4 regions of the Kitasatospora sp. NEAU-CNBT7 genome follow, and region 1 is predicted to be linked to each of the others. Evidence: riboswitches for the same ligand, from Rfam matches in the RefSeq annotation. Region 1 holds a riboswitch; each other region holds the start of a gene.

Region 1 (5,423 bases):
GCCTCCGCCGTCCACAGGGCGGTGAAGTACGCGGCGCTGATCCCCAGCCGCGCCCGCAGCACCCGGTCCAGCACCGCGTCCGGGCTCTCCCCGGACGCGGGCCGACCCGAGCGGCCGTACTCCTGGTAGAACCCGACCAGGCCGCGCTCGCCGAACTCCCGCGCCAGCACCTCGCAGGCCAGCCAGGACAGCTCGTACGCCTGCCCGATCCGTTCGGTGCCCGCCGTGAACGCGGCGTCCGTCGGCAGCGCCGTCGGCGCCCGGCCCGCCGCGACGTCCTGGGCCAGCGCGGGCGCGATCTGCCGGGCGGTCCGCCCGGTGCCCAGGTACGCGGTGTGGTCGGCAACGCCCTCGGACAGCCACATCGGGGTCCATGCGTGGGTGTCGGCCCGGGTGGCGACATGGGTGGCCTCGTGCGTGACGACCACCCGCCGGCCCAGCTCGCTCAGACCCCGGTACGCCTCCGGGTTGACCACGATGCGGTCCGCCGGGGTGTGCTCGGGCGCCCCCGCGGCGGCCACCGTGACCGCCGCGATGCCCTGGTAGGCCTCCGGTGCGACATCCAGCACGCGGGCGAAGTCGACCTCCGTGGCGGGGAGTTCGAGCAGCAGCCGACCGGCCCAGGCATCCCCCCAGACCGCGTCGACGTCCGGCACCGCGCGGTCCGCCCGGGCGGCCAGCTCGGCGACCCGGTCCTGTTCGGCGAGCCCCAGCACCAGGCAGTGCGCACCGCGCACCGCGCGGACCGTACCGAGGTCCCACAGCGCGGGGGCGCCGGCCGGCTCGTCCTCCGCCAGCCGCCAGCCGTCGGCGAGCCGGACCAGGGCCAGCCGCCGGGTCAGCGTCGCCGGATGGTCGTCCAGCCCGGCCAGCCGGTGGTCGAGCTCGGCGGTGACGGTGATCCGGTCCGCCTCCGGCGGCGGCTCGGTGAAGCCGGTCAGCCGGTAGGCCAGCGCGGCGAACGGCACCTGCGCCAGCCGGTCCAGCGCGGCCTGCTGGGCCGGCTGCGCGGCGGGCGCGGTGCCGGCCGCGAGCGCGGCCCGGTCCAGCCCGAGCAGTGCCTGCGCCCGGCGCGCGAGCAGGTCCTCGACCACCGGGCGCAGCGGTGCGGCGCCCGGCGCGACGGCCGCCGCGGGCCGGGCGGCCGGCCGCAGCAGCGGCAGCGAGAGCTGGGCCAGGCCGCCGGCCGCGAGCAGCAGCGCGGTGCGCCGGGACAGCACGGGCCGCCCGTCCCCGGACCCCGGGGGCAGGTTGGTCACCAGCTGTTCCGGCTCGCCGCTCAGACCCGTACCACCCCGGAGACGGGCATCGCGTTGACGCTCTCGTAGCGGACCCGGGCGCCCGGGTACGGCGCGTGCACGACCACGCCGCCGCCGGCGTACATGCCGACGTGGTGCATGTCGTTGTAGAAGATCACGAGGTCTCCGGGCCGTGCTTCGCCGAGGCTGATCCGCTGCCCCGCGAAGGCCTGCGCCTGCGAGGTGCGGGGCAGGGTCACTCCGGCCTGCCGCCAGCTCCAGTACATCAGACCGGAGCAGTCGAACGTACGGGGACCGGTCGACCCGTACACGTACGGCGATCCGATCTTGCTCACGGCGGCGGCCAGCGCGGCGGCGGCCCGGCCGGAGGAGGGCGGCTGGTCGCCGAGGTCGATCCGGTCGGTCCCGCGGGTGGCGCGCTGTTCGGCGGCGCGGGCGTCGTCGGCGACCATCCTGGCCCGCTCGGCGGAGCCGAGGCCGTTCAGCAGCCGCTGGGCCTTGGCGAGCCGGCCGCGGACCTCCGACCTGCTCTGGGCCAGCGCGCGCCGGACCTCCTCCAGTTCGGCGAGCTTGGCGCCGACCTCGGAGCGGCGCTGGTCGAGCCGGCGCTGGCGGTCGAGCACCAGGCGCAGGGTGTCGTTCTGCCGCTGGGCGGCCTGGTCCAGCGCCCTGGCCCCGGCCAGGTACGCGTCGGGGTCGGAGTCGAGCATCAGCCGGACGCCGGGGTCCATCCCGCCGGCCCGGTACTCGGCACCCGCCAGGGCGGCGAGGTCCTGCCGGAGCCGGTTGAGGTCCTCCTGGCCGGTGGCGACCTGGCTCTGCAGGACCGAGGTCTCGTTCTGCAGCCGCTGCTGGTACTCCTGGGCGGCCTCGAACTTCTGGCTGGCCTGCTCGGCCTCGTCGTAGAGCCGGTCGACCTGGGCCTTGACGTCCTGTTTGGCGACCGGCTCGGCGGGCGGCCCGGGCAGCGCCCGGGCGCTGCCGGCGACCGTCACGCCGAGGGCGGTGGTGGTCGCGGCCGTGACGGCCAGCGCGCGGGCGAGCCGCCGGACGCCCGGCAGGTGGGGACGGCGGTGCACGGTCATGCGGCGGCGACTCCCGTTCCTCGGGCCGGGCCACCGCCGCCGCCCCGGGCGGGGGCGGCCGTCCTCGCGGAGGTCCGGGGGCAGACGTTAGCGAGTCACGGCGATCTAGTCCAAACCCCTCCAGTAGCGAATATTTGACCACTAATCGGACACCTGGCCCAAGGCCGCGAAGCCTCGCAGGCCCGGGGCACAACGCCGCCGGCCCGGCGCTCACGGGGAGCGCCGGGCCGGCGGACGAAGGGTGCGGACCGCGTCAGGGGCGGACGATCGCGTTGATCGGGCTCATGGTCGCCGTCTCGTAGCGCACCACGGCACCGGTGTGCGGGGCGTGGATGACCTGGCCGTTGCCCACGTACAGCGCGACGTGGCTGGCGCTGCTGTTGTAGATGATCAGGTCGCCCGGCTGGGCGTTGGCGATGTTGGTGCCGACGTTGGTCCCGGCGCTGCGCTGCTCCTGCGAGGTCCGCGGCAGCGACACACCGGCCTGCGCGTAGGCCCACTTCATCAGGCCCGAGCAGTCGAAGCTGTCGGGGCCGGCCGCGCCGTAGGAGTACGGCGTGCCGAGCTTGGACTGGGCGGCCGCGATGGCGGCGGCGGCGTGCGAGCCGGCCGGCACGTTGACGGCCACGTCGGTGCGGGCCGCGTCGCGGGAGGCCCGCTCGGTGCTCTGACCGCCGGTCGCCTTGGCCTTCGCGTCGGCGGCGGCCTTGGCCTCGGCCGCGGCGAGCTCGTCGCGCTCCTTCTGGGTGAGCGAGTCGAGCAGGTTGCGGGCCTGGGCCAGCTTGCCCTGGATCTCCTCCTTGTCGGCCTTCAGCCGCTGGGTGGTGGAGTCCAGCTCGGCGAGCTTCTGCTCGGCCTCGGCCTTCTGCTGGTCGAGCTTGGCCTGCTCGCCCTTGAAGGACTTCAGCACGTCGGCCTGGGAGCTGCCGACCTGGTTCATCGCCCCGGCCTGGCCGAGGAAGGAGTCCGGGCTGGCCGACAGCATCAGCTGCACGGTCTGCGGGATCCCGCCGGTGCGGTACTGCTCGGCGGCGATCTCACCCAGGCTGCCCTGAATGGTGCTCACCTCGGCCTGCTGCCGCGCGACCTGGTCCTGGAGCTGGGAGACCTGCTTCTGCAGCCCCTGCTCCTTCTCGACCGCGGCGTTGTACTCCTCGGTCTTGACCTCGGCCTGCTCGTTGAGCGTGTCGACCTGCTGCTTGACCTGGTCCTTGCTGGGGGCCGGGTCGGCGTGCGCGCCGGCCTGCGAGGACAGGGCCACCGCGGTGGCGGCGGCAGCCGTCAGGATCGAGACACGGGCCCGGCCGGCAGGCTTGGGACGACGATGGGACGCCACGAAGGCGGACTCCTTCTCCCTCACACCGCCTACCGGGTGAGCTGACGGGTTCGGGCCGGAAGAGACGCCCTACGACGCCTCACCGGCCACCCGTCCGGCACGCGGACCTCCGCGCGCCGCCGTGGCGGCCGACCTGGCGCCGATTCACCCCGAGGAACGTGGTTCCCCGGCTCCGATCGACAGCGACCCCCGTCAGGGGCTTCCCCGTGGGCAGTCGAACTGCCCAGCTGCGTCTCGGACTCGGCGGCGACCACCGTTGCCACCCGGGTTGGATGGACGACTGGGCGGCGGTCCGTGGGATGACCCTAGTAACCCATCCGTGATCCGTTCAAATCGTTGTCAGAAAAAAGTCGTAATTCTGGCTAAGTTCGATTGTGATTACGACCGACAGTGACGGGACATCTACGCTCGGCCGATAAGTATTACGAATATGGCCGGATAATGGGACACCCGGACGTGTCGGAGATCACAGCGCGATCTCGACCCGTCCGGGCGTCCATGGAGAGCTGCAGCGGCGTCAGTTCATCCCGAGTGACACCGAATGTCCGATATGGGACAGGGTGTCAGACCCGGCGGATCGTCTTGATCGGCATCGCGTCGGCCTTCATCACCTTCACCACGTCACCGGTGTGCGGGGCGTGCACCACCAGGCCGTTGCCGATGTACATCCCGACGTGGTGCGCGTCGCTGTGGTAGATGACCAGGTCGCCGGGCTGGGCGTTGGCGATGTTGGTGCCGACGTTGACGCCGACCGTGGCCTGGCTCTGCGAGGTGCGCGGCAGCGAGACGCCGGCCTTGGCGTAGGCCCAGACCATCAGGCCGGAGCAGTCGAAGCTGCTCGGGCCGGTGGCGCCCCAGACGTACGGCGAACCCTGCTTGCTCATCGCGGCGGCGACCGCGGCCGCGGCGTAACCGCTCGCCGGGGGAAGGTTGCTGAGGTCGAACCGGGAGTCGCTGCGGGAGGCCTTGTCACCGAGCACGGCGGCCCGGTCGGCGGCGCTCAGCTGGCTGAGCAGCTTCTGCGCGTCCTGGAGCTTCGACTGCACCTCGGCCTTGGCGTCGTTCAGCGCCTGGGTGGAGCGGTCCAGCTCGGCGAGGACGGTCGCGGCCTCCTGCTTCTGCTGGTCCAGCCGGCGCTGCTGGTCCTTCAGCGACTTCAGGGTGTCCGCCTGGGTGCTGGCGGCCTGCTCGAAGCTGGAGGCCTGGGCGAGGTAGCCGTCCGGGTCCGCGGAGAGCATCAGCTGCATCGACGGGTCGACACCGCCGGAGCGGTACTCCTGCCCGGCCACCGCGGCCAGCCCGGAGGCCAGCTCGGTCATCTGGCCCTGGCCGCGGGCGACCTGGTCCTGGAGCTGGTCGGCCTGCTTGCGCAGCTGGTCGGCCCGCTCCTTGGCGCCGTTGTAGCGCTCGGCGGCCTGCTCCTGCTCGTCGAGCAGCTTGTCGACCTGCGCCTTGACCTCGTCCTTGTTCGGCTTGGCGGGCGCCGCGTGGGCGCTGACCTGGGCGGACAGGGCGACCGCGGTCGCTGCGGCAGCGGTCAGCACGGTCACCCGCGCACGGCTCGGCTGCTTAGGACGGCGGTGGGAGGCCAAGGGGGTAGCTCCTTCTTCCTGCTGGACTCACCCGAACGAGCGAAAGTCCGGAATATAGGTTTGACGCCAGACCCTAGTGAAGATCAAGCTCCGGCGCCACTCCCCTATCGGAACGAACTTCCTACCCGCCAGGGCCGTTCACGCCGCCGAC
Region 2 (5,423 bases), on a different contig from region 1:
GATCCGCCGTGACCTGGGGGCCAGCTTCACCGACCTGCAGTGGGTGTTCGACGCGTACGCGCTGACGCTGGCCGCGCTGGTGCTGACGGCCGGCTCGCTGGCCGACCGGCTCGGGCGGCGGCGGACCTTCGCGGCCGGTCTGGTGATCTTCTCGGTGGCCTCGCTGCTGTGCGCCCTGGCCCCCAACCCGACGTTCCTCAACCTCTCCCGGGCGCTGCAGGGCGTCGGCGGCGCGGTGATGTTCGCGGTGTCGCTGGCCCTGGTCGCCCAGGAGTTCCCGGCCGGACGGGAGCGCGGCACGGCGATGGGCCTGTACGGGGCCACCATCGGGGTCGCGGTGGCGGTCGGCCCGCTGGTCGGCGGCGCGCTGACCGACTGGCTGGGCTGGGAGTCGATCTTCTACCTCAACCTGCCGATCGGGGCGGCGGCGCTGCTGGTCACCTTCCTGAAGCTGCGCGAGAGCCGCGACCCCAACGCCACCCGGATCGACTGGGCGGGCGTGGTGACCTTCTCGCTCTCGCTGTTCCTGCTGGTCCTGGCGCTGGTCCGGGGCAACGCGGAGGGCTGGGGCAGCGCCCTGATCGTCTCGCTGTTCGTCGGCGCGGCGCTGCTGATGGCCGCGTTCGTGGTGGTCGAGCTGCGGGTGGCGGAGCCGATGCTGCCGCTGACGCTGTTCCGGCGCGGGGCGTTCACCGGGGTGCAGCTGGCCGCGTTCGCGGTCTCCGGCTCGCTGTTCGCGCTGTTCCTGTACCTGACCCTGTACCTGCAGAACTACCTCGGCCTGTCGCCGTTCGCGGCCGGCGTGCGGTACCTGCCGATCACCGCGCTCAGCTTCCTGGTGGCGCCGGTCGCCGGGGCGCTGCTGTCCCGGGTGCAGGCCCGGCTGCTGCTCGGGACCGGGCTCGCGGCGGTCGGCACGGGGCTGCTGCTGATGGGCGACATCCAGGCCGGCGACAGCTGGTCCACCCTGCTGAGCGGCTTCGTGGTGGCGGGCGCGGGGGTCGGCCTGATCAACCCGGTGATCGCGGACGTGGCGGTGAGCGTGGTCCCCAAGGAGCGCAGCGGGATGGCCGCCGGCATCAACGACACCTTCCGGCAGGTCGGCATCGCGGTGGGCATCGCGGTCTGGGGCGCGGTGTTCGTCGGCCGCGGCACCGAGCGGGTCCGCGAGCTGGCCGCCGGGACCCCGGCCGCCGAGGGCGGGCGGCCGCGGCAGCTGGTCGAGGCGGCCTCCTCGGGCGCGCTCGACGAGGCGGTGGCGGCGTTCCCGGAGCCGGTCCGCGGCGCGGTGGTGGACGCCGCCCGGGCCGGGTTCCTGTCCGGCCTGAACACGGTGCTGTGGATGGGCGCGGTGCTCAGCTTCGTCGGCGCCGTGCTGGCCCTGTGGCTGGTCCGGGAGAGCGAGATCGAGCGCGACCGGCCCGGGCCCGAACCGGCGCCCGCCGGCGCCGGGGGCTGAGCGGCCCCCGGCGGCGGTGGGGAGTCAGGCGATCCAGGTGCTGGTCGCGCCGAGCACGGCGGACCCGTCGAGGTCGGCCAGCTTGAGCCCGACGAAGGCCCGGGCGGCCTCGGAGGTCTGCACCCGCAGCGCCGGACGGTCAGCGCCGAGCGCCTCGACGATGGTGGCGGCGGCGCCCTCGGCGGACTGCGCGCCGTTGGCGAAGGCGGCCATGGTGCGGTCGAGGTAGCCCTTGAGGGCCGGGGCGTACGGGCCGGCGGCGCCGAGCGCGGCCTCGAGGTCGACGCCGACGTTGGCCACGAACTCGCTGGCCACGGCACCGGGCTCGACCAGGGTCACGGCGACGCCCTGGGAGGCGGCCACCGGGGCGAGCGACTCCAGGAAGCCCTCGACGGCGAACTTGGCCGCGCAGTACGCCTCGTTGAACGGCTGGCCGACCACGCCGCCGACGCTGCTCACCGCGATCAGGCGGCCGCCGGAGGCCCGCAGGTGGGGCAGCGCGGCGCGGGTGACCTCCACGACGCCGAAGAAGTTCACCTCCATCACCGCGCGGACGTCCGCGACGGCCTCCTGCTCGATGGTGCCGAGGTGGCCGGCGCCCGCGTTGTTGACCACCGCGTCCAGCCGCCCGTGCTCGGTGATCACACCGGCGACGCAGGCGGCCACCGACGCGGGGTCGGTCACGTCCAGCTGCCGTACCTGGACCAGGTCGGCCACGCCGGCCTCGGCGGCGGCCCGCTCCAGGGCGCCGGAGCGGGTGAGGTCCCGCATGGTGGCGACCACCAGCCAGCCGGCCCGGGCGGCGGCGACGGCCGCGGCCAGGCCGATGCCGGAGGAGCAGCCGGTGATCAGGACGGTCCGGTTCGGCGTGGCGGCGTTGGCGGCGTCGCGGGGGGCGGTGCTGGACATGGCGGTACCTCGTTCGGGTCGGTCGGCACAGTGACTTGCGTGTACACACACACTAATACTGTGTGCGCGCACACGCAAGGAAGTACGATGCGGTCATGACGCGCGCCGAGCTCTCCCTGGGGCCCCTGTCCGACCAGGACCACGCCTTCTACGGCCTGGTCTGGGCGGGCACCACGCTGGCCGCGCACGTGGACCGCGAGCTGACCCGCACCCACGGCCTGCCGCTGTCCTGGTTCGAGGTGATGCTCTGGCTCAACGGCCAGGCCGAGCCGGTGGCCGCCTCGGACCTCGGCGCCCGCACCATGCTCAGCCGCAGCCAGGTCTCCCGGGTGGTGGACGCGCTCGCCGCCCGCGGCCTGGTCGCCCGCAGCCCCTCCCCCTCCGACGCCCGTTCGGTGCGGATCGCCCTGACCGAGCACGGCCGGCGGACCTTCGCCGAGGCGGACGCGGCCCGCCGGGAGATCCTCCGGCCGGTGTTCGGCGGACTCCTGGACGAGACGGACATCCAGGCCCTGGAGACCGTCTGGCGCAAGCTCAAGCAGCCCTACGCCGGGAAGCGGCCGGACGGCCCGGCCCAGGCCGGGAACTGACGCAGGGGCGCGCGGAGGGCCGCCGCGCCCTCCCCGTGCCCCGGCGGGCGCTCGCGCCGGGGCGACCGACCGCGACCCGGGCTCCGGGCGGACACATGTCCCGACCGTTCCGGCGGGCTCCGGGCAGGGCCGCCCGACCGTGCGTCACCGAACCTCCGGTGCAGGTCGCGGACGGTTCCGGCACGCGCCGCATGCGGTTCCCGACCGCAGCCCCCAAGTCAACCGTGATGATTGTGTGATGCTCGGTATGCAGGCTTGTTATTGAGCTGTTGATCCCTCTAATCTCCCAGGCAGCCCGCCGCTGCGGGCGCCCGGAACGCGGCACGCCCAACCCTGCCCACCGCGCCACCGGGACGACCGGACACCCTGGGCAGGGGCGGGGGACCCAGGTTATTGCGCCGACCCCCATCGGCTCGGGGTGAAGCCGCGCCCAGCGCGGCCGGGCCACCTCCCGGCCCGAACCCGACAGCTCACCTCGCAGGCGTGCGGAGAGGGATAACTGATGGTGTTTTCGGGTTCCGGGCGTCACCGCCGTCCCACCCAGGCCGACCGCGCCGTCGCGGCCGCCGGCGTCGCCGGGGTCGGCCTCGCGCTCCCGCTGCTCACCGCGACCGGCGCGCACGCGGCACCGGCCGTGACGCCGGACACCTGGCAGGCGGTCGCCCAGTGCCAGACCGACGGGGACTGGCACGGCAACCCCGGCACCGGCACCTACGGCGGCCTCGGCCTGACCCTGCGGACCTGGGCCGCGTACGGCGGCGACGAGTTCGCCGCGCAGCCCGACCACGCCACCCCGCAGGAGCAGATCATCGTGGCCGAGCGGCTGCTCGCGGCCCGCGGCTCCAGCCTGTGGCCGACCTGCGGCCCGGCGGCCGGCCTGCCCGCCCCGGTGGCCGACACCCCGCCCGCCGCCGACCCGGCCGTGCCCAGCCTCGACGCCTCCACCCCGGTCCGGGGCGACGGCGGGTACGTCCCGCACTTCGTCCTGCCGTACCTGGAGCCCTCCGCGACCCCCGCCGTCCCCGGGACCACCGGGACCACCGGGACCACCGGCGAGCTGCCGCCCGCCGCCCCCGCCCAGCCCGGCGGCCTGCCGACCGACCTGCCCGGCGCCACGGCGCCCGGCACCACCCCGGTCGACCCCACCACGGCCGCCCCGGTCACCCCGGCCCCGACCCCGGACCCGGGCACCACCCCGGCGCCCGGCACCGGCACCGCCGCACCCACCACCTCCCCCAGCCCGGACGCCACCACCTCCCCCGGCACGGGCCTGCCGGTGCCGGGCGCCTCCGGCACCACCGCACCCGCCACCGGCGGCCAGCCGGCCACCCCGGACCCGGCCGCGGCGGCCGCCACCACCACGCCCGCCGCCGCCACCACCCCGGCGCCCGCGACCACCTACACCGTCGCCCCGGGCGACACCCTCTCCACCATCTCCAACAACCTGACCCTGGGCGGCTGGCAGCACCTCTACGACCACAACTCCCCCACGGTCGGCACCAACCCCGACCTGATCCACCCCGGACAGGTGCTCACCCTCCCCTGACCGGCCGGGGCCCGGCCCCGGCCGGCCCCACCCGAACCCCGCACCGGAGCACCGGGCACGGGCCTGGCAGACTGCTGCCGACGGCCCGTGCCCGAACGATCCCAGCCGAGGTTCCATGCAGTCCCTGCTCGCCGGTTTCGCCCCGATCTGGGTCCTCACCGCCGTCGGCCTGCTGATCGCCCGGACCGGCCTGCTCGGGGAGCAGGCCGAGACGGTGCTCGGGCGGTTCGTCTTCCATGTGGCCATGCCCGCCGCGCTGTTCACCATGCTCGCCGGGGCGCGCCCGGCGGGTCTGGTGGGCTCCGCGATGCTGGCCTTCGCCGCGGGCACGGTACTCACCGCCGGGCTGGGCTTCCTGGCGGGCCGGCTGCTGTTCCGCCGGGCCCCGGCCGACCAGGCGATCAGCGGGATGGCGGCGGGCTACGTCAACTCGGCCAACCTCGGCATCCCGGTGGCCGTCCAGGTGCTCGGTGACGCCTCGTTCGTGGCCCAGATCCTGCTGTTCCAGGTCCTGCTGGTGTCCCCGGTGATCCTCGCCCTGCTCGACGCGGGCACCGCGCGGGCCCGCGCGGCGGCCGGTGCGGGAATGCCGGGCGGCGCCGGGGCGGCGGCGCCCGGCCCGCTGCGGCGGCTGCTCACCATGCCGGTCCGCAACCCGGTCATCCTGGCCTCGGCCCTCGGCGTACTGGTCTCCGCCGCGGGGTGGCGGCTGCCGCCGTTCCTGGCCCGGCCCGGCGAACTGCTCGGCGCCGCGGCCGTCCCGACCGCCCTGCTCACCCTCGGCATGTCGCTGCACGGCCGCCGGGCCGGGGCCGGGCCCGGGCTGCGCGCGGAGGTCGGCGTGGCCGTGGTCCTGAAGACGCTGGTCCAGCCGCTGGTCGCGCTGGCGGTCGGCGGTCCGCTGCTGCACCTGCCCCGC
Region 3 (5,423 bases), on a different contig from region 1:
GTCCGGGAGGCGACGCAGGAGTCGTAGACGATGTCGTCGGAGGGGCCCTGCGGGGTGCGGGTGTCCTGCGGGCCGTCCCACCAGTAGGCGTCCTCCCAGGTGTTGTGGCTGATGCAGCTGCGGAAGGTGACGCCGTGGCTCATGTGCGGGACGAAGGCGTGGTTGCCCGCGTCGCGGACCACCACGCCCTGCACCACGGTCCCCCGGGACGCGTCGGCGAGCATGTGGAAGTGCAGCCCGTACCGGCCGAGCACCGGGTCGGTGACGGGCTTTCCGTTCCACTGCTCCTTGCCGTTGGTGCGCGGGCCGAGCCAGCGCAGCGCGGCGTGCCGGACGTCCGCGCGGCGGGAACTGGTGAGGTGGATGTGGGCCCGGCCCTGTTCGGTGCCCTCGACCCGGACGTTGCGGGTCAGGTTGAGGACCTCGGCGCCGACGGTGACGCCCGCGCCGACCGCGACCCGGGGGTGGGCGTACTTCAACGGACCGTCAAGGACGACCGTCGCGCCCTTGACCTGACGGACCGTGCGCAGGTCGTACTGGGCGGAGAAGTCGTCACCGCTGTCGGGGGCGGCGGTCGGGGTGACGGCCAGTTCGTCGCCCACCTGCCAGCCGGCGGGGGCGGCCGCGAGGGTGATGCTGGTGTCGCCGGCCTTGAGCGCACCGGCGGCCCGGACCCAGGCGGTCCGGGCGGCGCCGTCCAGCCGCAGGTAGCCGGCGCCGGTCACCCACAGGCCGGTGTCGGTGTCGACGACGGTCATGCCGCCGCCCTGGAAACGGCGCTCGTCGACCCCGGGGAACCTGACCGTGTGCACCACCGCGTCGGCGGGGGACGCACTCAGGGTGCCGCGGACCTCGATGTTGCCCGCCGAGCTGAGCGTGAGGTTCTTGTCCTTGGCGAAGACCAGCGAGCCGGCCGGCTCGATCACCAGGGACCCGACGGTGGCGTCGGTGTCCAGCAGCACCTGGTCGGTGATCCGCACCGCGCTCTTCGGGCCGGGGACGCTGCCGCCCCAGCCGGCCGGGTCGGACCAGCGGCGGCCGCCCTCGGCGACGGTCGGCGGCGGCTGTTCGGAGGGCGGCGGCGCCGAGGCCGCGGGCGACGGGGTGCCGTGCTGGTGTCCGCTCGCGGTAGGCGGGGCGGCGGTCCGGCCGGGGCCGGGGCGGCGGGCCCCGACCGGACTCTGCCGGACCGCCTCCTCGCCCGCGACCGCGGCGACGATGCCGACGGCCCCCCAGATCAGCAGCGCACGGCGGCTGCTCCCGGCGGGCCGCTTGGGCGCGCCGCGGTGCGAATGGGGCCGGCGGGCGGGGGCCGGCTGCTCCCCGCCCTCGCCCGGCGGCTGCGGCGGTCTCTGCTCTGGCTCCACGGTCGGTCGTCCCTCCCGGGCCGCAGGTCCGGCCCTGTCGACTGCAGCATAGGCAAGTCCCCATCCGTTAAAGGCTTTTGCGCGAAAGCGAGCGATTATGAACGGTCCGGGCGAGGTTTATCGATCATGAAGGCCATGCGCGGGCGATGTGACGACGCTCACACATATTTGCGGTTTCAACTTATCTCTGCCTAATGTCCTCCCACGTTCGTGGTCACACGGACCCAGCCACCCGGAACGCCGAGTCCTGCCGCCGGGTGCGCTGGCAGTGCCGAAAACGCACCGCGGCAGGAGCGGGGGAACCAGGTAGGTCGCCCGGAAGCGGTACGCCAGTACCAGGACCGGGCTTGGGGTGAAGCCGTGCTCAGCGCGGCCGGGCAACTCCAGCCCGAATCCGACAGCTCACCTCGTAGGCGTGGGAGAGGAACGCGTCTTCATGCTGCCCATCAGCGCCTCCAAGCGTGCCCGTCGCATCATCGCCACCACCGGTGTGGTCGGCATCGGTCTCACCATCCCCTGCCTGACCGCCGGTTCGGCCTCCGCCGCCTCCGTCGCCACCTGGGACAAGGTCGCCCAGTGCGAGTCCTCCGGCAACTGGAGCATCAACACCGGCAACGGCTTCTACGGCGGTCTGCAGTTCACCTCCAGCACCTGGGCCGCCTTCGGCGGTACCTCGTACGCCGCCCGCGCCGACCTGGCCACCAAGGACCAGCAGATCGCCGTCGCCGAGAAGGTGCTCGCCTCCCAGGGCCCCGGCGCCTGGCCGGTCTGCTCGGTCCAGGCCGGTCTGACCAAGGGCGGCGAGGCCCCGCAGATCAACACCGGTGCCGCCGCGAGCGCCCCGGCCGCCACCGCCGCCAAGCCGGCCGCCCCGGCCGCCGCCCCGAAGCCCGCCGCCGCGCCGAAGCCGGCCGCGCAGCAGGCCGCCCCCCAGCAGGACACCCACCAGTGGGCGGGCAAGCAGTGGGACGGCAAGCAGTGGAACGGCCACCAGGGCGCCCACGACTACACCGTCCGGGCCGGTGACTGGCTGTCCCAGATCGCCGAGAAGAACCACGTCCAGGGCGGCTGGGAGAAGCTCTACGAGCTGAACAAGTCGGTCCTCACCGAGGGCGCCGACGTCATCTACCCGGGCCAGCACCTGAGCCTGGGCGACGACACCGCCACCGCCGCGCCGGCCGCCCCGGCCGCCGCGCCGAAGCCGGCCACCGCCGCCCCGGCCGCGGCCACCGCCGCCAAGCCCGCCGCCGCCACCCAGGCGACCGGCTCCAAGGCCGCCGCGATCAACTTCGCGCTGTCCAAGGTCGGCCAGGCCTACGTCTACGGCGGCAGCAGCGACGGCGGCTGGGACTGCTCCGGCCTGACCCAGGCCGCGTACCGTCAGGCCGGCGTCTCGCTGCCGCGCGTCGCCGCCGACCAGGCGGACACCACCACCCGGGTCTCGCTCGACTCCCTCCAGCCGGGCGACCTGCTGTTCTGGTCCAACAACGGCAGCAACTCGGGCGTCTACCACGTCGCCCTGTACGTGGGTGACGGCAAGTACGTCGAGGCCGCCAACCCGCGTGCGGGTGTCCGGGTCGAGACCATCGCCGACTACGCGCCGGACTTCGCCGGCCGGATCTGATCGGGGATCCACCGGGCCGCAGCCCTCGGAGACCTTCCAGGTTCCGGGGGCGGCGGCCTAGGCTACGGCGAGTCGACTCCGAGGAGCGCCCGCCATGGCCAAGGTCACCATCACCCTCGACGCCGATCTCGCGATCGAGGTGATGCTCCAGTCCGGCACGAGGAATCCGCAGGACGCGGTCGAGCTGATCGTCCGTGACTACCTCGACCGCACCCGGCGCACCGAGGCGCGGACCGGCGACGCGGCCGACCAGCAGCGCCTGAACCACCGCAGGCCGGTCGTCGAGGAGGGCTGAGGAGCCGGACCCGACGCCCTCACCCCCGAAGACGTGCGTGACGGCCCGGAGACCTCCCGTCCCCGGGCCGTTCGCCGTACCCGGACCGGGCCGGTCCCCGGGCCTGTCCGACCGTCCGCGGCGGATCGGCGTGCGGCCCCGCCGGCTCCACCGGCCCCGGGGCGGAGAGGGTGCCCCCCATGCGCGGCGGCCCGGCCGGTCACGCCGGACAGCAGCCCTCGTACCGGGTGGAATCGGGCGATCCACCGAGGCTCCGGACGGGCTCCCGGCGCCGGACCCCGGCGGGAACGGCCCGACGGCCCCTGGCGTGCCGCCACCGGGTGGGCCGGGCGCCCGGCGGCTAGAGTCGGGGCAGATGGCCCACCGGACGGGGGATCGTGATCGCCCATGGCGTCGACTTCCACGCAGTGGCCCCGCTACGTGCGGGCGGCCCCGTGGGCGCTGGTGGTCGCGGGCCTGGTCTGGGACTCGCTCTCCCCCGCCGACTACTGGGGCGACCCGATGGTGGCGGCCGCCTCGGTGCTCGCCGGGGCGCTGCTGTCACTGCGCGACACCGTCGCGGTCGGCGCCGCCGTCCTGGTCGGGATCCTGGTGCTGACCGTGCTGGACGGTTCGGTCGGCACCACCGCCGGCTACCTGGAGCTGGCCAACACCGCGTTCGCCGCCCTGATCGGGATCTGGGTCAACCGGGTGGTGGCCCGGCACGGCCGCCGTCTGCAGGCGGTCCGCTCGGTGGCGGAGACCGCCCAGCGCGCGGTGCTGCCCGCACCGCCGGCCAGGGTCGGCCGGCTGGAGGTGGCCGCCCGCTACCGCGCCGCCCACACCGACGCACTGATCGGCGGTGACGCGTACGCGCTGCAGCGGACCCCGTTCGGGGTGCGGGCGCTGATCGCGGACGTCCGGGGCAAGGGGCTGCCTGCGGTGGCCGCCGTCTCGGTGCTGCTGGGCGCGTTCCGGGAGCACGCCGACGGCCTGCCCGATCTCGGCGCGGTCGCCGACGGCCTGGAGCACTCGCTGACCCGGGAGGCCGCCGAGGCGACCGAGGAACTGCGGATGGAGGGCTTCATCACCGCGCTGCTGGTGGAGTTCACGCCCGGGCCGGGCGGGCTGCGGCTGCTGAACTGCGGGCACCCCGGGCCGTACCTGCTGTCCGCCGACGGCTCCCGGGTGCGGCGGCTCGACGCCCGCGAGCCGGGGCTGCCGCTGGGGATGGGCGGACTCGGGGCCGGGCGCCCGGCGGTCGAGGAGTGGCCGTTCGCTGCCGGGGACACCCTGCTGCTGGTGACCGACGGGGTGACCGAGGCGCGGGACGCCGCCGGACGGTTCTACGACCCGGCTCGGCGGCTGGCGGGCCGGGGCCCGTTCGACGGTCCCGGCCGGGTGATCGACACGCTGATCCGGGACGTCGACCGGTGGACCGGCGGGCCGCGCGACGACGACATGGCCGTCCTGGCGCTGACCGAGAGCACCGCGGGGAGCCCGGCCTCCGGGCCCAACTCCCCGCCGCACTAGACCTCGTACCGGCCTCCCGGACCGCCCCGGACCGGCAGGCGCTACCGGCCGCCCCCGGCCGCGCCGGTGGAGCCGCGCATCACCAGCTCGGGCTGGAACATGAACTCGACCCGCTGGGTGGCGTTGCCCCCGACCTCCTCCAGCAGGGCGTCGACGGCGGCGGTGGCCATCGCCTCGACCGGCTGGCGGATGGTGGTCAGCGGCGGCTCGGTGAACGCGATCAGCGGCGAGTCGTCGAAGCCGACCACCGAGATGTCCTGCGGCACCGCCAGACCCCGCCGGCGGACCGCCCGGATCGCGCCCAGCGCCATCATGTCGCTGCCGCAGACGATCGCGGTGCAGCCCTTGTCGAGCAGCGCCCCGGCCGCCGCGTCCCCGCCCTCCACGCTGAACAGCGTGTGCTGGATCAGCTCCTGGACCTGCTCGGGGGTGCTGCCGAGCAGCTCCCCGACGGCCGCGGTGAACCCCTCGATCTTGCGCAGCACCGGGACGTACCGGCGCGGGCCGATGGCCAGGCCGATCCGCTCGTGGCCGAGCCCGACCAGGTGCTGGACGGCCATCCACATCGCGGTCCGGTCGTCCGGCGAGATGAACGGCGCGTCGATCCGCTCGCTGTAGCCGTTGA
Region 4 (5,423 bases), on a different contig from region 1:
TTCTGTAGGGTGGAGACTAGTTTCCGCGATACAGAATTTCAACGGTTTGTTGAGCTAGATCGCTGGGACTCTACTCCTCCCGCGACAGTGAAGGGAACGCCGGTGGCCAGCACCCCCGCCGAAGCACCGACAGGCACCGAGCGAGCCGCCGGTGGCGTGCAGTCCGTCGAGCGCGCCTTCCAGCTGCTGGAAGCGCTCGCCGATTCGGGCGGCATCGCCACCCTGAGCGAACTGTCCACCACCTCCGGCCTGCCGATGCCCACCATCCACCGGTTGATCCGTACCCTCGTCCAGCAGGGGTATGTCCGCCAGGACACCGCCCGCCGCTACACCCTCGGCCCCCGGCTGATCCGGCTCGGCGAGACCTCCGGCCGGCTGCTCGGCAGCTGGGCCCGCCCGTACCTGGCCGAGCTGATGGAGGCCACCGGCGAGACCGCGAACCTGGCGGTGCTGGAGGGCGGCGAGGTGGTCTACGTCGGCCAGGTGCAGTCCCGCCGCTCGATGCGGATGTTCACCGAGGTCGGCCGCCGGGTGCAGCCGCACTGCACCGGCGTCGGCAAGGCGCTGCTCGCCCAGCTGCCCGAGGAGGAGACCCGCGCCCTGCTCGGCCCGCAGCCGCTGCAGTCGCACACCCCGTACACCGTCACCGACCCCCAGGAGCTGATCGCCCAGCTCGCGCACGCCCGCGAGGCCGGCTACGTGGTCGACGACCAGGAGCAGGAGATCGGCGTGCGCTGCATCGCCGTCGCGGTACCCGGCGCGCCGACCCCGACCGCCCTGTCGGTGTCCGGGCCGGAGGCGCGGATCAGGGCGCTGGAGGCGGCGGCCGGCAGTGCCGCCCTGGTACCGGTGATGCGTCAGATCGCCCTGCGGCTCGGGCAGGTACTCGCCCCCTGACGGCCCGTCCGAGGGCCGCCCGGGGCCGGCCGGGCCGGGCTCAGCCGGGCCGGACCGCGGTGGCCGTGAGCACGTAGACCGCCAGGTCGGGCTCGGTACCGGCCTCACGGAACAGCCGGGGCGCGGCGGCCATCCTGGGGTCCGCCCGTACCGCCTCCAGCGCGGCCAGGTCCCGCCACAGGCTCTGCACCCGCCAGTGCCGGTCCGGCCCGCGCAGCAGTTCCGTCCGCAGCAGCCCGTCGGGCAGCTCGGCGGTGACCAGGGTCCGGTACGACGCCACGAACCCGGCCTCCCGGTCCTCGGCGATCCGGCCGCTCACCTCGCTCAGCACCTGCTCGGACACCCGTGCCTCCTCCGCTCTCGTTCCGCCATCGGTCGCTACTGTGAGTATCGGCCAGAGGACGGACGGCGGAGGGGTACGACATGTCCGAGAGCGCGGGCCGGCGGGCGGCGGGCAGGTCGGCCGCGGTGCTGCTGGCCCTGTCCGGGGCCCTGGGGGCCTTGGGGGCCTTGGGGGCCGTCCCGGCCGTCCCGGTGGCGGACGGCGCGGACCTGCGGGTGGTCCGGCTCGACCCGGACCCGGCGCCGCCCGGCGGCAGCACCGCCCTGCACGGCTTCGTCGCCAACGGCGGTCCGGACCGCACCGCCTCGGCGTTCACCGTCCTGGCCGAGCTGCCGCCCGGTTTCGCCTTCGAGGGCCCGTACTTCCCGGAGTCCTGCACCACCGGGCCCGGCGTGCGCCTGCTGCGCTGCACCTTCCCGGCGGGGCTGCCCGCCGGGCGCAGCGCGACCGTGCTGGCACCGGTCCGGGTGGCACGCGAGGTGCCCCCCGGCACACGGGCCGAGGGGCACCTGCTGGTGACCGGTGCCGACGACCGCGACGCTGCGGACGACGGCACCCCGTTCACGCTGAGCGTGTCACCGTGACGGTCAGCGGTAGACCCGCACGTAGTCCGCGGCGAACGTGATCGGCGCGGTGCCGGTGGGCGCCGGGTGGTACTGGCCGGCGCTCAGCGACAGGTTGAGGATCAGGTACGCGGACCAGTTGGCGCCGACGCCGGTGTTGTCGGAGAACACCTTCACGCCGTTGACGTACCAGTCGACCGAGTTGGCGCCGTAGTAGGTGCCGATGGTGACCCACTTGTCCTTGGCCACGGCGTTGGCGTCGGTGTAGTACTTCGAGCCGGACTTGACGTGGTTGGTCAGCTCCAGCAGGTTCGGGTTGTCGGGGTGGTACTCGAAGGAGTCGATCTCCCCGTTGCCGTTCTTCCAGGTCCACAGGGCCGGCCAGGCGCCGCCGCCGGAGGGCAGCTTGACCCGGGTCTCGGCGTAGTCGCCGGTCTTCACCTGGAAGCCCTCGCCGGAGTACTCGGTGGTGAGCAGCCCGGTGTCCCAGGACTGCTTGCCGTTCTCCAGCTTGTTGGCGCCCGGCTTGGCGGTGAAGGTGGCGACGCCGCCGGAGACGCTGACCCCGTTCTTGCTCAGCCAGTCGAGCTTGTTGTCGTCCGGGTTGTGGTTGCCGTACTTGTACGAGCTGCTCTTGTCGGTGGTCCAGCGGGTGGTGTTGAGGCTGTCGAACTCGTCGGACCAGGTCAGCGCCTTGCCGGGGACCGGTGATCCGGTGCCGGGCGCCGGGGTGGGGGCCGGCGTCGGCGTCGGGGTCGGCGTCGGGGTGGGGGTGGGCGTCGGGGTGGGCGTCGGGGCCGGCGCGGGGGTGGCCGAGCCGCCGACGGTCAGCGTCTGCGAGGGCAGGTTGTGCCAGGCGTTGGCGGAGTCCTGCCAGAACCCGAACTGGGTGTAGGTGCCGGCCGGCAGGGTGCGGGCGGCGCTGGTGAAGGTGACACCGGCCGGGCAGATCTGCACGTTGCTCGCGTTGCCGGGGAAGTCCAGGTTGTGGCCGGCCGCGTCACGGACGCCGACACCGAGCGTCTTGGCGGTGAAGCACGCGGAGGAGTGCACCGTGAGCGTCGCCTTGGCGGCGGTGTCGGCCGCCATGGCGGTCGGGGAGAGCCTGTCCTGGGTCACCGTGGGGGTGGCGGCCGAGGCCTGGCCGACCAGCGGGACGCCGGCGAGGACGGTCGCGCCGGCGAGCAGGCCGAGGCGGGCCGGGGTGGGCGAAAGTCGCATGGGGGATCCTCTGCGACGCCTGCGAGGTTAGCTGTCGGGTTCGGGCACGAGGCTGCCCGGCCGCCGGTGGGGAGCGGCTTCACCCCTGGGCGCGTCTGCAGAGTCCCGCCGGGTCCGCGACGCCGGGCTCAGCCGACGCGACTCTGCACATGCGCCCCAGCCGTGCGCCCGGCTCCGGTGGGAGCGGGGGCGCGACGGCAACAAACCTGGTTCCCCCGCTCCTGTCCAGGAGGTGATCGGGTGACCGCCGTCGGGTGGACAGGACTCGGCGTCCCGACCGCGGGTCTGCCCAGCCGGGCATCCCGTGCAGGCTAGGCAGATGGGTCGTGCACCGACAACGAGACGTCCCTCACAGGCCCGCCCGGCCACCGCACCGGCCGCCGTCCCGGTCACTGCGGCAGCCACTGCGGCCGCGGCCCCGGCCGTGCGGTCACCAGAACCGGGGCTGCCCGGGGATGCTCTCCAGGTCCGCCAGCACCAGCTCGCGGTCCTCCGGCCCGGCGATCTCCTCGGCGGCGGCCAGCGCCTGCTCGGTCCAGGCGCGGGCCTGCTCCGGCTCGCCCGCCACCGCCGCCGCGCGGGCCAGCGCCTCGTACGCGAAGGCCAGGTCCCAGTCGCCGATCCCGTGCTCCCGGCAGAGCTCCAGTGCGCGCCGGGCGTGGTGCAGGGCGGGTTCCGCCCGGCCCAGCACGGCGTACACCCGGGAGCACTGCCACTCCCCGCGGCCGAGGTTGACCGGCGCGCCGACCTGCCCCCAGTGGTACCGCGAGGCGTGCGCCATGTGCACCATCCGGTCGTCGTCGGCCGCGGAGCGGTCCTCCTGCTCCAGCAGCCGCCAGACGCCGTTGAACAGGTCCACCGCGAGCTGCCGCTCGTCGCCCGCGTCGACCGCCCGTACTGATTCGCCCATGACCGTGCCGATCCCTTCCTCGATCAGATGATCCGTCCGGTGGACGGCCCCGCGCAGCCGGTCGAGCCGCGCCTGCAGCCGCCGCCGGTGCCCGGCCAGCACCCGCTGCACCAGCTCGGCCTCGCCGCCCGCGGCCAGGCACTCGCCGACCTGCTCCAGCGGCAGGTCGACCGCGCGCAGCGCCCGTACCAGGCGCGCCGCCGGCACCTGCCCGGCCCGGTAGTACCGGTAGCCGGTGTCCGGGTCCACCTCGGCGGGGCGCAGCAGGCCGACCCGGTCGTAGTGGCGCAGCGCCTTGGCGGTCAGGCCGGTGCGGCGCGCCATCGCGCCGATGGTGAGCAGGTGCTCGCTCTGGTCCGTCACGCCGACGAATCTAGGACCTTCCCCCGCGGGAACCTCAAGCCGCCGGCCGCCGGCGGTCCGCTAGGTTGGGGGGTGCGGCCGGAGCACCGGCCGCGGCCGCCGCGACCGTTCCCAGGAGCACCCGAGATGACCGCGCCACTGCCTGGCTTCGCCGGACGCACCTACCTGTTCGACGTCGACAACGGTGCCGCCTTCCGCAACTCCTACTCCGCCGACGGGACCAGGCTGCGCTGGGAGGGCCTCGGCGAGTCGGCCGGCCAGTGGGAGGACGTCCGGCTGCACGTCGCCGAGGTCGGCCCGCAGGTGTACTTCGTCAGCTGGACCGAGCAGAGCGGCATCACGGTCAGCCATGTGATGGACCTCACCACGCTCACCGTCCGGGTCTTCTGGACGTACGAGGGCGAGGGCGGCCGCGTCGGCGAGCTGCACACCGGGAAGCTGCAGCCGGTCGGCTGAGCCTCAGCCGGCCCGCAGGCGCCCCGAGAGCCACTCCAGCGCGGGCGGCAGCAGCGTGCTCCAGGTCCGGAAGTTGTGCCCGCCCTCGGGCACCGTCGCGGTCGCCAGGGAGAGCGGCGCGCGGGCCGCGGCGGCGAACGCCCGGGTGTCCGCGGCGTAGTCCCCGTCCCCCCGCTCGGCCCCGGCCAGCAGCACCGCCACCCCGGGCGGCGGCAGGTTGCGCAGCCGCCACAGCAGGTCGGCCTCGTCGCGGCGGCGGGCGCTCCCGCGGAACAGGTCCCCGGTGGACGGGTCCTCGGCCGCCCGGTAGTAGCCGGACATCGAGACCGCGCTGGGGAAGACCTCCGGGTGGCGCATCGCCAGCTTGAGCGCGCAGTACCCGCCGGTGGAGTTGCCCATCACGGCCCAGGCCTGCGGCAGCGCCGAGACCCGGTACCCGGCCGTGATCGCCCGGGGGACGTCCCGGGTGAAGTAGGTCTCCGCCTGCGCGCCGCCGGGGACGTCCTCGCACTCGGTGTCGGCGGGCATCGCCGGGGACGGCCGCAGCAGGACCAGGACGGCCGGCTGCATCCGGCCGTCCTGGGTGAGGCGCAGCGCCGTGCCCGGGTAGTTGAGCCGGGTGATCAGGTTCCGGGCGTCGCCGGGGAAGCCCGTGAGCACCACCACCGCG

Evidence for each region. A riboswitch is a leader RNA that binds a small molecule or an ion and turns the genes downstream of it on or off. The one in region 1 is predicted to bind cyclic di-AMP.
Region 2: it holds a riboswitch for cyclic di-AMP, as region 1 does, so the genes downstream of both, AC2TEW_RS08820 (LysM peptidoglycan-binding domain-containing protein) here and AC2TEW_RS34340 (C40 family peptidase) in region 1, are expected to answer to the same signal.
Region 3: it holds a riboswitch for cyclic di-AMP, as region 1 does, so the genes downstream of both, AC2TEW_RS08480 (transglycosylase family protein) here and AC2TEW_RS34340 (C40 family peptidase) in region 1, are expected to answer to the same signal.
Region 4: it holds a riboswitch for cyclic di-AMP, as region 1 does, so the genes downstream of both, AC2TEW_RS06895 (glycoside hydrolase family 16 protein) here and AC2TEW_RS34340 (C40 family peptidase) in region 1, are expected to answer to the same signal.

Annotation. Positions count from the first base shown of each region.
Region 1 covers NZ_JBXQQB010000042.1:25,411-30,833, forward strand. The annotation lists gene AC2TEW_RS34330 (hypothetical protein) at 1-1,259, opposite strand, end outside; gene AC2TEW_RS34335 (C40 family peptidase) at 1,280-2,344, opposite strand; gene AC2TEW_RS34340 (C40 family peptidase) at 2,598-3,680, opposite strand; cyclic di-AMP (ydaO/yuaA leader) riboswitch at 3,691-3,875, opposite strand; gene AC2TEW_RS34345 (C40 family peptidase) at 4,244-5,272, opposite strand.
Region 2 covers NZ_JBXQQB010000005.1:89,434-94,856, forward strand. The annotation lists gene AC2TEW_RS08805 (MFS transporter) at 1-1,459, shown strand, start outside; gene AC2TEW_RS08810 (SDR family NAD(P)-dependent oxidoreductase) at 1,484-2,368, opposite strand; gene AC2TEW_RS08815 (MarR family winged helix-turn-helix transcriptional regulator) at 2,464-2,958, shown strand; cyclic di-AMP (ydaO/yuaA leader) riboswitch at 3,304-3,456, shown strand; gene AC2TEW_RS08820 (LysM peptidoglycan-binding domain-containing protein) at 3,461-4,504, shown strand; gene AC2TEW_RS08825 (AEC family transporter) at 4,620-5,423, shown strand, end outside.
Region 3 covers NZ_JBXQQB010000005.1:13,818-19,240, forward strand. The annotation lists gene AC2TEW_RS08475 (G8 domain-containing protein) at 1-1,367, opposite strand, end outside; cyclic di-AMP (ydaO/yuaA leader) riboswitch at 1,627-1,796, shown strand; gene AC2TEW_RS08480 (transglycosylase family protein) at 1,804-2,991, shown strand; gene AC2TEW_RS08485 (hypothetical protein) at 3,086-3,286, shown strand; gene AC2TEW_RS08490 (PP2C family protein-serine/threonine phosphatase) at 3,674-4,798, shown strand; gene AC2TEW_RS08495 (LacI family DNA-binding transcriptional regulator) at 4,840-5,423, opposite strand, start outside.
Region 4 covers NZ_JBXQQB010000004.1:33,968-39,390, forward strand. The annotation lists gene AC2TEW_RS06880 (IclR family transcriptional regulator) at 103-897, shown strand; gene AC2TEW_RS06885 (antibiotic biosynthesis monooxygenase) at 938-1,240, opposite strand; gene AC2TEW_RS06890 (hypothetical protein) at 1,321-1,824, shown strand; gene AC2TEW_RS06895 (glycoside hydrolase family 16 protein) at 1,828-3,024, opposite strand; cyclic di-AMP (ydaO/yuaA leader) riboswitch at 3,050-3,131, opposite strand; gene AC2TEW_RS06900 (MerR family transcriptional regulator) at 3,455-4,297, opposite strand; gene AC2TEW_RS06905 (phenolic acid decarboxylase) at 4,424-4,753, shown strand; gene AC2TEW_RS06910 (alpha/beta hydrolase) at 4,757-5,423, opposite strand, start outside.